Regions from separate parts of the Pontibacillus sp. HN14 genome, predicted to be linked through region 1. Evidence: riboswitches for the same ligand, from Rfam matches in the RefSeq annotation. Region 1 holds a riboswitch; each other region holds the start of a gene.
The links. Region 1 has a riboswitch for S-adenosylmethionine ahead of LQ226_RS05295 (O-acetylhomoserine aminocarboxypropyltransferase/cysteine synthase family protein). Riboswitches for the same ligand answer to the same signal wherever they lie in the genome.
Positions count from the first base shown of each region.

Region 2: it holds a riboswitch for S-adenosylmethionine, as region 1 does, so the genes downstream of both, metK (methionine adenosyltransferase) here and LQ226_RS05295 (O-acetylhomoserine aminocarboxypropyltransferase/cysteine synthase family protein) in region 1, are expected to answer to the same signal.
Region 3: it holds a riboswitch for S-adenosylmethionine, as region 1 does, so the genes downstream of both, LQ226_RS05855 (homocysteine S-methyltransferase family protein) here and LQ226_RS05295 (O-acetylhomoserine aminocarboxypropyltransferase/cysteine synthase family protein) in region 1, are expected to answer to the same signal.

Region 1 is NZ_JAJOLR010000001.1:1,026,109-1,031,237, forward strand. Features, by position in the region: gene LQ226_RS05280 (BrxA/BrxB family bacilliredoxin) at 1-254, shown strand, start outside; gene LQ226_RS05285 (hypothetical protein) at 270-635, opposite strand; gene LQ226_RS05290 (HAD family hydrolase) at 812-1,939, opposite strand; SAM riboswitch class I at 2,149-2,258, shown strand; gene LQ226_RS05295 (O-acetylhomoserine aminocarboxypropyltransferase/cysteine synthase family protein) at 2,372-4,054, shown strand; gene LQ226_RS05300 (homoserine dehydrogenase) at 4,097-5,080, shown strand.
Region 2 is NZ_JAJOLR010000005.1:13,059-18,187, reverse strand. Features, by position in the region: gene pckA (phosphoenolpyruvate carboxykinase (ATP)) at 1-1,406, opposite strand, end outside; SAM riboswitch class I at 1,909-2,017, shown strand; gene metK (methionine adenosyltransferase) at 2,325-3,527, shown strand; gene asnB (asparagine synthase (glutamine-hydrolyzing)) at 3,825-5,129, shown strand, end outside.
Region 3 is NZ_JAJOLR010000001.1:1,132,027-1,137,155, forward strand. Features, by position in the region: gene LQ226_RS05840 (hypothetical protein) at 163-579, opposite strand; gene LQ226_RS05845 (YczE/YyaS/YitT family protein) at 741-1,379, shown strand; gene LQ226_RS05850 (GNAT family N-acetyltransferase) at 1,410-1,952, opposite strand; SAM riboswitch class I at 2,077-2,191, shown strand; gene LQ226_RS05855 (homocysteine S-methyltransferase family protein) at 2,283-3,332, shown strand; gene LQ226_RS05860 (hypothetical protein) at 3,364-3,699, opposite strand; gene LQ226_RS05865 (hypothetical protein) at 3,809-4,249, opposite strand; gene LQ226_RS05870 (2Fe-2S iron-sulfur cluster-binding protein) at 4,402-4,668, opposite strand; gene LQ226_RS05875 (ATP-dependent DNA helicase) at 4,767-5,129, opposite strand, start outside.

The DNA of each region.
Region 1 (5,129 bases):
CCCGACCTTCTGCAAAAGAATCTCTACAAAACACGAAACGCCCTGACCATATTGTAACGGTTTTCGCTGGTCAAGACCGTGAAGCCACAAATCGTATGAGAGAGTACTTTGAAGGGTACGAGCCCACTTCCCCTTCAATGGCCGTTATGAAAAAGGGACAAGTCGTTCACTTTATTCCACGTGAAGAGATTGAAGATCACGAGGTGGAAGAGATTGTGGCAAACTTAACGAAAGCCTACGACGAATATTGTTAAAAAAGAAGGTGCATCCTATTGAGATGCACCTTCTTTCTTTTGCCTTCTATTCTCTACTAATCTTAACCCCTTAGGTAACGTCAGTCGTTCTCTCTCCTCTCTCATCCATAGGATGATGAAAGCTACGAGACTTAGACTACTTAATATACATATGGTGCGTATCGCATAATATAAACTAACTGCAGGCTTGTCTAATTCTATGAGTTGTGAAGTGAAAAGACTCATCAACCCCGATAGCCCTCCAAGTATTAGGGCCACACATAATAGAGTGACAGAAGGCCACCACCAGCGTTCACGGACAAACAATTCCCTCATTCCAAATGCTCCACTCACCATGACAATAATAAAGCTTGCCAATGCCCAAAAGAAAAGTTCTACCATCAAATCCCCTCCTCTACTATCCTATGGTCAACATCCACTCCCTATAACTAAAATCGGCCATGCCCCTAGTTGATCTATAAACTAAAAAAGACACCCTTTACTAAGTTAAATAAGTAAAGGGTGTCTGGCACGCGTTCATTCTCTACCGGGCTAAAGAGTTGATCTCTAGACCAATCTTAAAGGACTTTGTGAAGGTCTTTAATGTTATCTATAATGGTGTGTTGATCATTTTGCTCAAACTCTTTTCTTGCTTTTTGACCTGATAATCCTGTCAGAACAGCGACGAAATGACAACCAAGACTTTGGGCTGCAAGACCGTCTGCGAGGGAATCTCCTACAATAATCACTGAATCTTTCTCTTCTTCAGTAAATGAATAGTCAAGCGCCTCTTCTATACTCGACCGTCCTAACCAGGCAAACATATAGGTGAATGGATTCGGCTTCGCGAGTGGAGCTTTGTCACCGTATTTCTTTTCCGCTTCCAGGACGTCAGAAGCAGTAGCCATGCGATTCCGGTCAAAGTAAGAGAGAATGCCTAAGTTTTCAAGTGGTTCTACCGTTTCTAGTGCTGGACGACCTGTACCAATTCCGAGCGTATACCCATCATCTTTTAATTTCGTAAACAGGTTATCCAATTCCTCCATAGTCGCAAGAGGCGTTTCAATATGGACAAATCCACCTTTCCCTTGTTGATACGGTGGCCTTCCGATTGATTTCTCTGTTAGGTCCTCACCCACATACCATTCCTGGAAGGTTTCTCTTCCTAACTCCCAAAGAGCACTGTTTCTTGTGAAAGCCATCGTCTCAATACCTGTCATTTCATATGCGATTTGGTTTAAATGGGTAAGCAACTCACCTCGCATCGCTTCAACATCTTTCATAACTGGGACAAATGTTTTATAATCTGGTTCTATACCAGCCTTATACAACTCTCCCCCAATTTCTTGAAGTGCTTGCCGGTCAAGCGTCATATCTTGGAACACTTTCTCAACGTACTTCGGTTTCACTTCATTTAGCTGAGCTAACAAACGAATCAGTTGAAAGGAAAATGTTAAATAGACCATGTCCCAGTTTGCATTGATTCCTTTTGATTTAATTAAGTACAATACCTCATCTTCCTGGAAAACTTCTGCGCGCAAATCGCCTACTTCACTTTCGGTTACGTCTGTATGAAAACGGTCTGATTGAAGACCCAAATAATTCTCACTATGTATAAGTTCCCACACGGTTAATGCCGAAGCATCAAAATATCGATGTTCACTTAACAAAACCCCATCTACATCAAATAAAATCGTTTTTCCCAATTGGCTCACCTACTCTATTTAGAATTATGTCCTATTGTAGCAAGGGAAAGCATAAAAGAACAGACTAAGCTATTGTTCCCTTTAGGGCAGACTCATGTTCAGGAAAGGATAAAAACAGAAGAAATCAAATGTTCCGAATTTTTATTGACCTTTATTTAGATTTGTTCTATAATCCATATCAAGCTCATAGCTTAAAAAACAAAGCGAATATCTTATCTAGAGTGGCGGAGGGACTAGGCCCTGCGAAGCCCGGCAACCTTCAAGCATATTGCTTGAGTGGTGCTACATCCTACAGGTCTGTGGATCTGGAAGATAAGATGAGGAATGTACATACACCCTCTTCTTATGAAGAGGGTTTTTATATGCCCTCTTCTTCCCCTCACCTGTATGGCAATTTTTCCTAGACTTTTACTTAAACAAGGAGGAATTGTTATGACTCAAAAATCTCATCTATTTGAAAACGAAACAGTAAGTTTACACGGTGGCCAGCATCCTGATAAAGCGACAGGTTCACGTGCGGTTCCCATTTACCAAACCACCTCTTATGTCTTTAACGACACAGAACATGCCAAAAATCTATTTTCCCTTGCAGAACCCGGAAACATCTACACTCGTCTTGGCAATCCAACAGTAGATGTATTTGAACAAAGGGTTGCACTTCTAGAGGACGGCGTAGCAGCCGTTGCTACTTCATCTGGTATGTCTGCGATCACCCTTGCTATCTTAAACATCGCAAGCGCTGGTGATGAAATCGTTGCCTCCACGAACCTATACGGTGGTACTTACAATTTATTTGCCGTCACTCTCCCGAAATACGGAATCAATGTCACCTTTGTTGACAGTACAGACCCAGAGCAATTTCGAGATGCGATTACTTCAAAAACAAAAGCCATCTTTGCAGAAGTGATTGGAAACCCAAGTTTACATGTACTAGATATCGAATCAGTGGCCGACATCGCTCACGACTATCACATCCCCCTTATCGTGGATAGTACCTTTGCAACACCGATCCTTTGTAAGCCTTTATCTTTTGGAGCAGACATTGTCGTTCACTCTGCGACGAAATGGATTGGAGGTCATGGAACATCCATTGGAGGAGTAGTTGTAGATGGAGGACGTTTCGACTGGAATCATGAATTGTTCCCCGGCTTTACTGAACCGGATGAAAGTTATCATGGACTTAGATATGGGTCAGATGTTGGTCCAGCAGGCTTCGCGGTAAAATTAAGGGTTCAATTATTACGAGATATCGGAGCATGCTTAAGTCCACACAATGCCTTTCATCTATTACAAGGACTAGAAACCTTACATTTACGGATAGAGCGTCATGTTCAAAATGCAAAAGAAATTGCTCTTTACCTTGAGAATCATCCTGGTGTGAGTTGGGTTTCTTACCCTGGCCTTCCATCACACCCATCCCATTCACTTGCTCAGAAGTACTTAAATCAGGGCGCAGGCTCGATGGTTGTATTCGGGATAAAAGGAGGACTTGAAGAAGGAAAACGCGCTATTGATCACATCAAGTTGTGGTCCCATGTAGCCAATGTAGGAGATGCAAAATCACTTATCATTCATCCTGCTTCAACTACACATCAGCAATTGAATAACGAGAATTTAGTGAAAACCGGTGTTACAGAAGATTTAATACGCCTATCAGTTGGAATTGAATCAACGAAGGATCTAATTGAAGATTTAGAACAAGCGATTTATAAAGCAACAGGAGTCTCAAGCCAGGACCCTCAAGCATCCGGGGCCTCTTCCTACTTACAATCAAGTTTATACCGTGATGAAACAGCCGTCCGACCTAAAAAAATCGTCTTTTTAGGGAATCCGAATTCAAAAGATGAATCTTCGAAGCTATCACGTCTTGGGTTTAAACTAACTGATGGGCCAGGTACTGAAGCTGATATTGTCTATGTAACCGAGAAACAAGAAGGTCAGGTTCAAATTAGTCCCATTACAAAGCTTGTAGCTTATCGCAAAGGGACATTAACGGAAGAGCAGCTCACTTACCTAAGAGAACAAAACCTTACGTTACTAAGCACTGAAAATTTATACAGAGATGCCATCGGTGTTCGTATACCTAATTATATAGAAGAGCCTGTTAAAGCCTAAGATCCTCCCAGATCAAACAAAGCATAGTAAAGGAGGTACATCATGACAATTCGAGTTGGATTGCTCGGCTACGGAACAGTTGGAAAGGGATTTGCCGAAACCATTCAATCGCATCAGGAAAGGCTGCAGAATCTTTTAGAAGGAGAACCTGTTGAAATTGCTAGTATTCTTGTTAAAAATCCAACTAAAAAACGGGAGTTTCCTCACTCTAGTTTAGTTACAACAGATTTCAACGAGCTTTTTCTTCAAGATATTGATGTTGTGATCGATGCGATCGTTGGAGAAGAGCCCGCGTTTAGTTACTGTAAGAAAGCAATAGAGAGTGGTAAACATGTAATAACGGCAAATAAACAAATGTTTGCTAAACATGGAAAGACTTTAAAGAAGTTAGCAGAAAAATGCGATGTTTCCTTAGGATATGAATCTACCACAGTTGCAGGGACGCCAATTATTCGTACACTCTCCCAACTGCTCCAGGTCAATCGTGTAGAACGGTTTGAAGGGATTCTAAATGGGACGTCAAATTTCATCTTAACGAGGATGAAAGAAAACAAGGTATCCTTTGACCAGGCTCTGCAAGAAGCAAAGGACAAAGGGTACGCAGAGGCCGATCCATCAAACGACATAAATGGGCGCGATGCTTTTTATAAACTTATGATTGTCAGTGAGCTCATTTATGGCAAACAGCCAAACTGGAATGAGGTATTTGTAGAAGGGATCGATGTTATCCGCTCTGATCATATAGAAGAAGCCTCATTCATGGGTAAGAAAATAAAGCATATTGCGACCATTGAATGGAAAGACGGTGATGTTCGTGCTTCCATTCAGCCTATCGCCCTTACCCATCATCATCCCCTTTATGCCATTGACCATGAGCAAAATGGCGTGGTCATTCATACCGACTTGGCTGGACCGCTCACATTGGCAGGCCCTGGTGCTGGAGCCTCCACAACTGCAAGCGGAATGCTCGAGGACCTTGTGCATATCTTCCAGAAAACGAACCGAAAAACGCATCAGCTTCTATAAATCTATATATCTAAGAAAGATACTCAAAAAAGGCTTAGAGCAGGAATGC
Region 2 (5,129 bases), on a different contig from region 1:
AGTCCGAAGATTGGATCGACAACTGTTTCAGTAGAATTGAGTTCTCCTTCTAGAGCTGCATGAATCATAGCGCGGGTGTGGCCAAGCTTCATGCGATGACCTTCCCCATATGCGCCGCCAGTCCATCCTGTATTTACAAGGAATACGTTTGAGTTGAACTGATCAATCTTCTCTCCAAGCATTTCCGCATAGGTTGATGCATGCCTAGGTAGGAATGGAGAGCCGAAACACGTGGAGAATGTTGCTTCTGGACTTGTCACTCCTCGTTCTGTTCCTGCTAGTTTGCTCGTATATCCACTTAAGAAATGGTACATCGCTTGTTCCTTAGTCAGCTTGCTAATCGGTGGTAAGACGCCGAAAGCATCCGCTGTAAGAAAGATAATGGTATTTGGATGACCAGCGATACTTGGCTCAACGATATTATGGATGTTCTGGATTGGGTAAGCGACTCTTGTATTCTCTGTTAAAGTTGTATCATCGTAGTCAGGTTCTCTGGTACCTGGGTGCAAGATGACATTCTCAAGAACAGACCCGAACCGAATAGCTTTATAGATTTGAGGCTCGTTTTCTTCAGATAGATTAATGCATTTTGCATAACATCCACCTTCGATATTGAATACGCCACGATTTGACCATCCATGCTCGTCATCACCAATTAAACGACGCTCTGGATCGGCGGATAAGGTCGTTTTCCCAGTACCGGAAAGTCCGAAGAATAACGCTACATCTCCCTCTTTTCCAACGTTAGCAGAACAGTGCATTGGGAGTACATCTTGTTCAGGTAGAAGGTAGTTCATAACGGAGAAGATCGACTTTTTAATTTCTCCAGCATATTCTGTACCACCGATTAGGACGACGCGGTGTTTGAATGAGACCATTATGAAGGCTTCTGAATTCGTGCCATCTTGGGCTGGATCTGCTTTAAAGGAAGGGGCAGATATTACAGTGAATTCGCTTACATGTTCGGCGAGTTCATCTTCTGTTGGACGAATAAATAGTTGGTGAGCAAAAAGATTATGCCATGCACGTTCGTTGATAATTTGGATTGGTAAACGGTAGCGTTCGTCTGCTCCAGCAAAACCATTAAATACAAATACCTCTTCTTTTTCCTTTAAGAAATCAACTACTTTATGGTAAAGGTTTTCAAAAATCTCCTCTGAAATTGGTTGGTTTACACTTCCCCAGTCTACAGTGTCTTTTGAAACTTCGTCTTTCACGGTAAACTTATCTTGAGGCGAACGGCCAGTATAACGTCCTGTTTCGGCTCTGATCGCTCCTGTTGCTGTTAATGTACCTTCGTTCCGCTGAAGAACTTTTTCAACGAGTTCTCCCACACATAAATTGGTTAATACGTTAGGTTGTGTAATTAATTCTTTGATTATGGACGCTTGATTCACCGTATTCATGCTCAAGAACCTGCCTTTATTTTAAATTTTGAACTTTGGATCTTTGCCAAAGCCATTTTAAATTACGTAAATGCCTATGCATTCTATTATCCAATCCGGGGTTTTAAATAGCGGATCAGATGCAATTTGTAATTAGTATAACACATTCATTTTATTAGTCCATACTATTTTATAATGAAATTACGGCGAATTTGTGACTATAAATGTAAAATAAATTAAAAAGATAGGAGATGGTAGCAAGGATGTGAGCTAGAAAATGATCGGTGCTATATAAAGGTTATTAGAGAACAGAACAAATAGCTACCGATTTGATTCCTTAATTTACTTCGATGTTCGAGTAGCTTTTTCCTTTTTAAGAGTTATCTTTATGAAAAAGCTTATAGAACGGGTTACAAAATGAACAGAAATAATGGTACATGTAGCGTCAAAGAGCATTGATAACGCTCTCTACTTAGTTGACAGAAGGGGGCGAAAACGTTATGATAAGTCGCGAACGGAAACTATCTTATCCAGAGAAGGTGGAGGGACAGGCCCTATGAAACCCAGCAACCGTCATTTATACATGAAAAGGTGCTAACCTGATGCAGGGAGAGATCCTTGAACGATAAGAGCGAATGGACCCTTTCCCTTTGCTCGTTATGGGAAGGGATTTTTTATACTTTCAAAAGTTTCTAAAGCTTTAAAGGTATAATGGTAAATCATCGGCATTTGCTATATTTAGCGGATTTCGAGGTTTTCTCATGTAGATTTTTCATTCGTTTATAATATATGAATAAATACCGGTATGTTGGTTTGAAGTGATGCTATTTCCTGTAATTAAGGAGTGCACAACCTGCTGGTTTATTTTACTGAGATAGATAGCTGGGTGATGAGTTCCGTCTCAAAGATAAGAGTATTTTAAAGGAGGAGTTTGAGGGAATGGCTGCAAATCGCCGCTTGTTTACATCAGAATCAGTTACAGGAGGGCATCCGGATAAAATCTGTGACCAAATTTCTGATGCTATACTAGATGAAATCTTAAAAAATGATCCTAACGCTCGCGTAGCATGTGAAACAACTGTTACAACAGGGTTAGTTCTTGTATCAGGGGAAATCTCAACAAATACGTACGTGGATATTCAATCAATTGTCCGTAATACGATTAAGGATATTGGCTACACGCGTGCGAAATATGGTTTCGATGCAGAAACGTGTGCTGTATTAACAGCAATTGATGAACAATCACCTGATATTGCTGCAGGAGTAAATGAAGCGCTTGAAGCACGAGAAGGTCAAATGACTGATCGTGAAATTGAGAATATTGGTGCGGGAGACCAGGGGTTAATGTTTGGTTATGCAAATAACGAAACTCCTGAACTAATGCCACTTCCAATCTCTTTAGCTCATAAACTGGCGAAACGTTTGTCTGACGTGCGCAATGATGAAACCGTTCCTTACCTTCGTCCTGATGGTAAAACTCAGGTTACCGTAGAGTATGACGAACATGATCAACCTGTTCGTATTGACACGATTGTCATCTCCACTCAGCATCACCCAGAAATAACACTAGAACAAATTCAAAAGGATTTAAAAGAACATGTCATTGCTCCGATTGTTCCGACAGAACTACTTGATGAGCAAACTAAATATTTCATTAATCCGACTGGTCGCTTTGTAATCGGCGGACCTCAAGGGGATGCTGGTTTAACAGGCCGTAAGATTATCGTGGATACCTACGGCGGATATGCCCGTCACGGTGGTGGAGCATTTAGTGGTAAAGATGCAACGAAAGTTGACCGTTCAGCAGCTTATGCTGCCAGATATGTAGCGAAGAATATAGTCGCTGCAGGATTAGCAGATTCTTGTGAAGTTCAGTTAGCTTACGCAATTGGCGTGGCTCAACCTGTTTCCATTTCTATTAACACATTTGGTACAGGGAAAGTTTCAGAAGAGACGTTAGTTGAAGCGGTTCGTGAGAAATTCGATCTTCGTCCAGCTGGCATCATTAAAATGTTAGACCTACGCCGTCCAATTTATCGTGATACAGCAGCTTATGGTCACTTCGGTCGTACAGACGTTGAGTTCCCATGGGAGCAAACGGATAAAGCAGAGGACCTAAAACAATTATTGACTTCTAAATAACGTAAGAGCATGGAATTGCCTGGCAGTTCCATGCTTTTTTTGTTCTGAACGATAATCTCATGTCCTTTGTCCGGTGAAAACATGATAAAATGTGAGAGTCTGTCGGAATCATGGTATAATTTTAACTTAAGCGTTACCGACGATAAATTTACGGGTAAAACGAATAATTGTGAAGCATGCATGTAGTTTTGTATGGAAACCAGCTCGGTGAGAAGGATATCGAGTGGTCTCTGACAATTACAACCATTTTGTGATAAACTGAAACATCAAAGTGTGAATGAAAGTGAGGATCTTCGTATGTGCGGTTTTATTGGTGTCATTCGAGACGTTCCATCTCCAGTAGATGAAGAACAAAAACAGTCTTTTAAGCGAAGAAACGACATTATTACTCATCGTGGCCCAGATGATGAAGGGTATTATCATGATGATTACATATCTTTTGGTTTTCGTCGTTTAAGTATTATTGATATAGAAAGCGGTCATCAACCACTAAGTTATGATGACGAAAAGATTTGGATGGTGTTTAACGGGGAGATCTATAACTATGTAGAGCTTCGTGAAGACCTTCAAAAGCAAGGGTATACATTTGAAACAGAATCGGATACAGAGGTAATAGCGGCCTTATTTAAAGCTAAACAAGAAGAAGCTTTTTCGTACCTTCGTGGTATGTTCGCTATTTTAATATGGGATAAGGAAGAGCAAACCTTTTACGGTGCACGTGACCCATTTGGCATTAAACCATTGTTCTATAGTGAACAAAGTGATGGCACTTATTTCGCTTCTGAGAAGAAAAGCATCACCCTCCTTCAGGAGAATGAGCTCGTTAACACAGAAGCATTGCAACATTATTTAAGTTATCAGTATGTTCCGGAACCTCTTACACTGACAGATGGAATATCTAAAGTAGAGCCTGGTCATTATTTCGTGAAAAAGCCAGGGAAAACGATCAAGTTCCACCGTTATTGGCATGCTACTTTTACTCAGGTGGCAGGAAGCGAGAGTGAATGGATTAAACGTATTCAGGACGTGATGTACGATTCAGTCAACAAGCATATGCGAAGTGATGTGCCTGTTGGATCGTTCTTATCCGGAGGAATCGATTCTTCAATTATTGTTGCTATGGCGCGCGAGTTCAACCCGAACTTAAAAACGTTCTCCGTTGGGTTTGAGCGTGAAGGCTTTTCTGAAGTGGATGTGGCCAAAGAAACAGCTGAGAAACTTGGTGTAGAGAATCATTCTTACATCATTACACCAGAAGAATACGTTCAAAAGCTTCCAAAAATCATGTGGCATATGGATGATCCTTTAGCGGATCCAGCTTGTGTTCCGCTTTATTTTGTAGCACGTGAGGCGAGAAAGCATGTGACCGTTGTACTTTCTGGTGAAGGGTCTGATGAATTATTCGGAGGATATAACATTTACCGAGAACCTGAATCCTTGAAGATGTTTGACTCAATGCCAGGTATGGCAAAGAGCTTGCTTTCTCGTGTTGCTAAGGTTATGCCAGAAGGCGTAAAAGGGAAAAGTTTCTTAGAAAGAGGCACGACCCCGTTGCGTGAGCGCTATATTGGGAATGCGAAGATGTTTGAAGAAGCGGAGAAG
Region 3 (5,129 bases), 110 kb from region 1:
ATTTTAAAATAAGGAAATGGAACCAGCTGTGACCCCACACATCGCTATTTAGACCCAAAGGAACCGCTTTCATAAAGATTAGTTTAAACCTAAAAAAGAGCCCATGGTATCCCATCGACCCCTTCCCTTTTCTTCTATTCGCTACAGTTCCTTGTTTTGAGCTTAATTTGATTCAACCAGAATATCTTTTAACTTACGGAATGTTTCCTCTGTTACTTGATTACGATCGATTATAAATTCTGATCCATCTACCATATTTAATGTAAGCGTGTCATCGTTTCCCCTTACCAGATGGTGAATTTGATTATACTTCAATTGCTTACTCTGAAATAAAGGAAATTGGGCTATTTCCAATCTGTCTTTATAAAATTGAATGTAAGCCTTCTTTTTTAAAAAGGAGTAATAAATAGTTTTTAAAATACCTAGAGTCAATGTAGTGACTAACAACAGTTTATCACCAGCTGAAAGAGCGGATTGGAACTGAATCAATAAAACCGCGCTTATAACACCTAAAGCAGCATAATACAATTCGTTATTTCCCTTACGTTTCCACGCTCTACTTGAACCATACGGAAACATGATTATTCCCCCAAATTCGCCTTTTTGTTATTTTATCAGAAAATTCGATCAAAATCCACAACTCTACTTTACTTTTTATATTGACCTATCTTTCTTATACATACTAGAATATTCCGCGGGTTAATAATGCCTTGATACTAAAGGAAAGACGAGGGTCAACAATGGTCTATCGCGTAAGTATATATTTATTAGGAATGTTCGTGAACTTTTTTGGTGTTGCATTACTCATTAAAGCAACTCTTGGCGCAGGATTTTGGACAGCTTTGTTCGTCGGACTATCCGATCAACTTGGATTTACAGTAGGCCTCTGGTATGCCTTGTTTCAGTTTCTGTTTATATTCGCAAACGGATGGCTTATGAAGCAAAAACCTGAACCACGTGCCCTGATCCCCCTCTTTTTAGAAAGTTTTATTCTAGATTTCTGGTTAGAAATTGTTTTTCATAACTTCACATTGCTTCATGCACCATTCCTTTTACAAGCTGGTGCCATGATACTCGGAATTTCACTCAGTGCAGCAGGGGTTGGTCTTTACATTCTGCCTGCCTTGCCAAGAGCTCCTGTCGATCAGCTCTTCCTTGCGATCGCAAGCAGATTTACAATAAGCTTACGCCTTAGTCAAACCCTTGTGGCTCTTACTACGTCAACTTCGGCCCTACTTATGGGCGGCCCTGTGGGACTTGGCACTGCAGCCGGGGTATTATTTGCTGGACCGATCATTCAGCTCACTTATACCAGAGCTTACCCATATTATTACTTGATGCATCCGAACTTTAAGAAACGCTATGAATTCGTCCTATAATAAAAAGCGTCTGCGAGTAAGCAGGCGCTTTTATAGTTTCTTTTCAAGTTGAAGATCCAAGGGTTCTTTCTCGTAGATCTCTTGATTTACCTCTTCTGCTATGACACATCCTACAGATTGATAGAATTGTTGAGTTTCCACTGCAGGGTGAGCGCCTATATAGAGTTTCTCCGCACCTAAATCTTTAGCGATTTGGCAACATTTAAGAAACAGTTGTCTCCCTATGCCTTCCCCTCTGTATGCATTTGAAACGTGAATAAACGGTAACGGGATATATTGATTTTTTGAACCGAAGAATCTCTTTTCTACATTCGCAAACCCGATTACCTTTTTTCCATCCATTGCACAAACGACACCACCGCCATTTTTTGAGCATTCTCTTAAATACAATGAAATATCTTGTTTTTGTTCTTCACTCCAATTATCTATAAAATAATCAGACCTTGTATCCACTTTCGTTTGACCATTTATATACCAGACATCTTCCGTTTCCTGATAGCGGTCAAAATCTATTAAGAATTTTTCATTAATATCGTTAGCGCTTACATTCCTTACCTCTATACTCCTTGCCAATTCGAATCCCTCCCTTGTTTAGTATACAATAAAAATAGAATCTTAACATTTTTCAGAAAAAGGATTGACGGAAAATTTCTCACCCGTTATAATCCATATCAAGCTTTATTAATTAAATAACGAACTCTTATCCAGAGTGGCGGAGGGACTAGGCCCTGTGACGCCCGGCAACCTTTCAAGAAACATCTTGAAAAAGGTGCTACTTCCTACAGATCAGATGATGATCTGGCAGATAAGAGGAGGCCTTGTTACATCCACCCTCTTCTTATTCAGGAAGAGGGTTTTCTTATACTCTCTTCCGTATACTTACTTTTGAAAGGATGAATAAAGATGAAACGAACACTTGAACAACGCTTACAGGATGGACCGGTCGTTTGCGGCGAGGGGTACTTATTCGAATTGGAACGAAGAGGGTACTTACAAGCGGGCTCTTTCGTACCTGAAGTAGCTCTTGATAATCCTCAAGCCTTAAAACAAACCTATCGTGACTATATGAATGCTGGCTCTGATGTGGTCTTAGCATTCACTTATAATGCTCACCGAGAGAAAATGCGTATTATCGGAAAAGAAGAACTGCTTGAGCCCCTTAATCGTCAAGCTATTCGCCTGGCGAAAGAAGTGGCGCAGGAAAATACAGTTGAAGAAGCCTTAGTGGCCGGAAACATTTCCAACACAAACCTCTTCGACCCTGAGGATGAGTCATCTAAAGAAGCCGTCCGTACTATGTTTGCTGAAATGATCACGTGGTGTAAGGAAGAAGGAGTCGACTTTGTAAACGGGGAGACATTCTATTACTTCGAAGAGGCCCAAATTGCACTTGAGGAAATAAAAAAGCAAGACCTACCTGCTGTTATTACACTTGGCGTTATGGGTGAAAATCAAATGCGTGACGGTTATGAAGTCGAAGAAGCCTGCCGACTCCTCGAAGAACAAGGTGCCTTAGTAGTGGGAATGAACTGTTTCCGGGGCCCCGCTACAATGCAGCCTTATGTTGAGAAGATCCGCGAAGCTTGCAAGGGTTATGTTGCAGCGTTACCTGTACCTTACCGAACAACTGAAGAGCATCCAACATTCTTTAACCTTCCAGACGGAGGTTGCGCGTGTCATCTCCCAACTGAAACAACATTCCCAACCTCCCTTGACCCACTTTACTGTAACCGCTACGAGATAGCCAGTTGGGCTAAAGACGCACTGGACACAGGGGTGAATTATTTTGGTTTATGTTGCGGAGCATCACCTAGTATGCTACGTGAAGTTGCGGAAACCGTTGGCCGTGAAGCTATTAACTCTAAATATTCGCCGAACATGGAGAAACACTTCTTATTTGGTACAGATGATTCACTTAAGAAGCATAATCAGTCTTACCGAGTTAAGGCTTAATCGGAAAGAGAAAGCGCCCGGTGTACAATCATTAGGCGCTTTCTTTTATACAATCTAATAAGATATATCCTAAAGCAATCCCTGCAATCGTTGTTAGGGTGGGTTGGGAAACTACTATAAACGGTTGGACCGGACCCCACTGATAACCGGCTAAAGCAAGCGTCCACATAACGAGGACAGCAAGCGTCGGGATGCCAATCGCCAACAATCGAACCCAATCAAGCGTCCAGGGCTTCCGTGACATGATTTCGAGGATGAATTTAGGTAGACGTAAGAGTATGCCTATTGCGACCGGAAACAAAGGAGTAAAAAACACAAGAGCCATCGGATATTTATACGTTACTTTAAATTGTTGCTGTAATTCCATTTCATAGCTCTTCCCCAAATAGATGACCAATCCAATAACGAGCATCCAAACAAAGTAGTAACCAAACCGCTGCGAATTGCGAATAAAGATCCTCCCCTTCTCTTTCTAATTACGACCAATTGACTCCCCATAAACTATTCAAAAGAAACATATAAACAGTGAATACACTTGTGAAAACCAAAAGGATAATAGGAATAGCACGATGCACCCTGTTCTTCTTTAAAGCTTTCACGTAGACTATAAAAGCAAGAAAAGCCACTCCATAGTATACGAAAATCATTGAGTAATACGTAAAAGGCCCTAAGAAGAGACTAAGAACGGTAAACTGTAGAATAAATGCCACAACAGAACCAGCTAGCCATTTTCCCGCTCCTTGATTTTCACAGACTGTTTTGACTGATAGAATAAAAGCCGTTAATACTACAGCAACAAGGAGCCATTCGTAAAAGATAAACAAATCCTCAGCGTTTACAGCAAGGAAATAGCCTCCTATAGATAAAGGAACAATCGCTACCAGTAGGTAAATAGCCCCTTTTAAATAGCCGGTCATGATCACCACCCCTTTACTTTATCCATATTTTAACATAAAAAGATTATTCACCTTTAATAACCCTTTGTTTTTCATAACTTCTTAAGGCAAAAAAAGAGTACCAGTCACAACCTGGTACTCTTACTTATCATCTTAAATTATTCATTATGTACCTATTTAACAGGGACAGTCTGACAAGCTAAGCGGAATCCGTCCTCTAATTCATTCTCTAATTTCACATGCTCTTTCGGGGTAGGTTTGTTCACCACTTCTTCTCCATTCAGTAATTCCACACGACACCTTGTGCAGTTTCCTTTTTGACATTTGTAATCCAAAGGAACATCTTGTTCAAAAGCTGACGCTAACAAGGATTGACCCTTTACTGGCTCAATAGAGAATTCCTCCCCTTGCTGTTTTACGCGAATCATCATTTGATCCATTTCCATCTTCCTTTCCCTATGCGTAGTTCTTCATCATTATACGTAAAATCATAACCATAACACAATAAAGGGGAGGGAATTGACCCTCCCCACTTCTATTAACTCCATTGAATAGGGGTTGGAGCTATGTTTTCAATTTCTTTCCCAATGGCATTGTACTGGTCTGGCGTAAGCCATACATGAACAGATCCATGATCTTCATGACCGCGAATGAGACGGCCAATTCCCTGACGCATCCGAAGAAGCATATAAGGTAAGTCCACTTCTTGCATGGCATTTTCTGCATGATTACGCTTAGCATCAAATACAGGGTCTTTTGGTGGGAACGGTAACGATGAAATCATCACTTGAGAAAGTGATTGCCCGGGTACATCAAGCCCTTCCCACAAGTGGTAAGAACATAAAACGGTCGCACGATCTTGTTGGAATGCCTGGACCGTTTCACTAATTTCCCGGTCTCC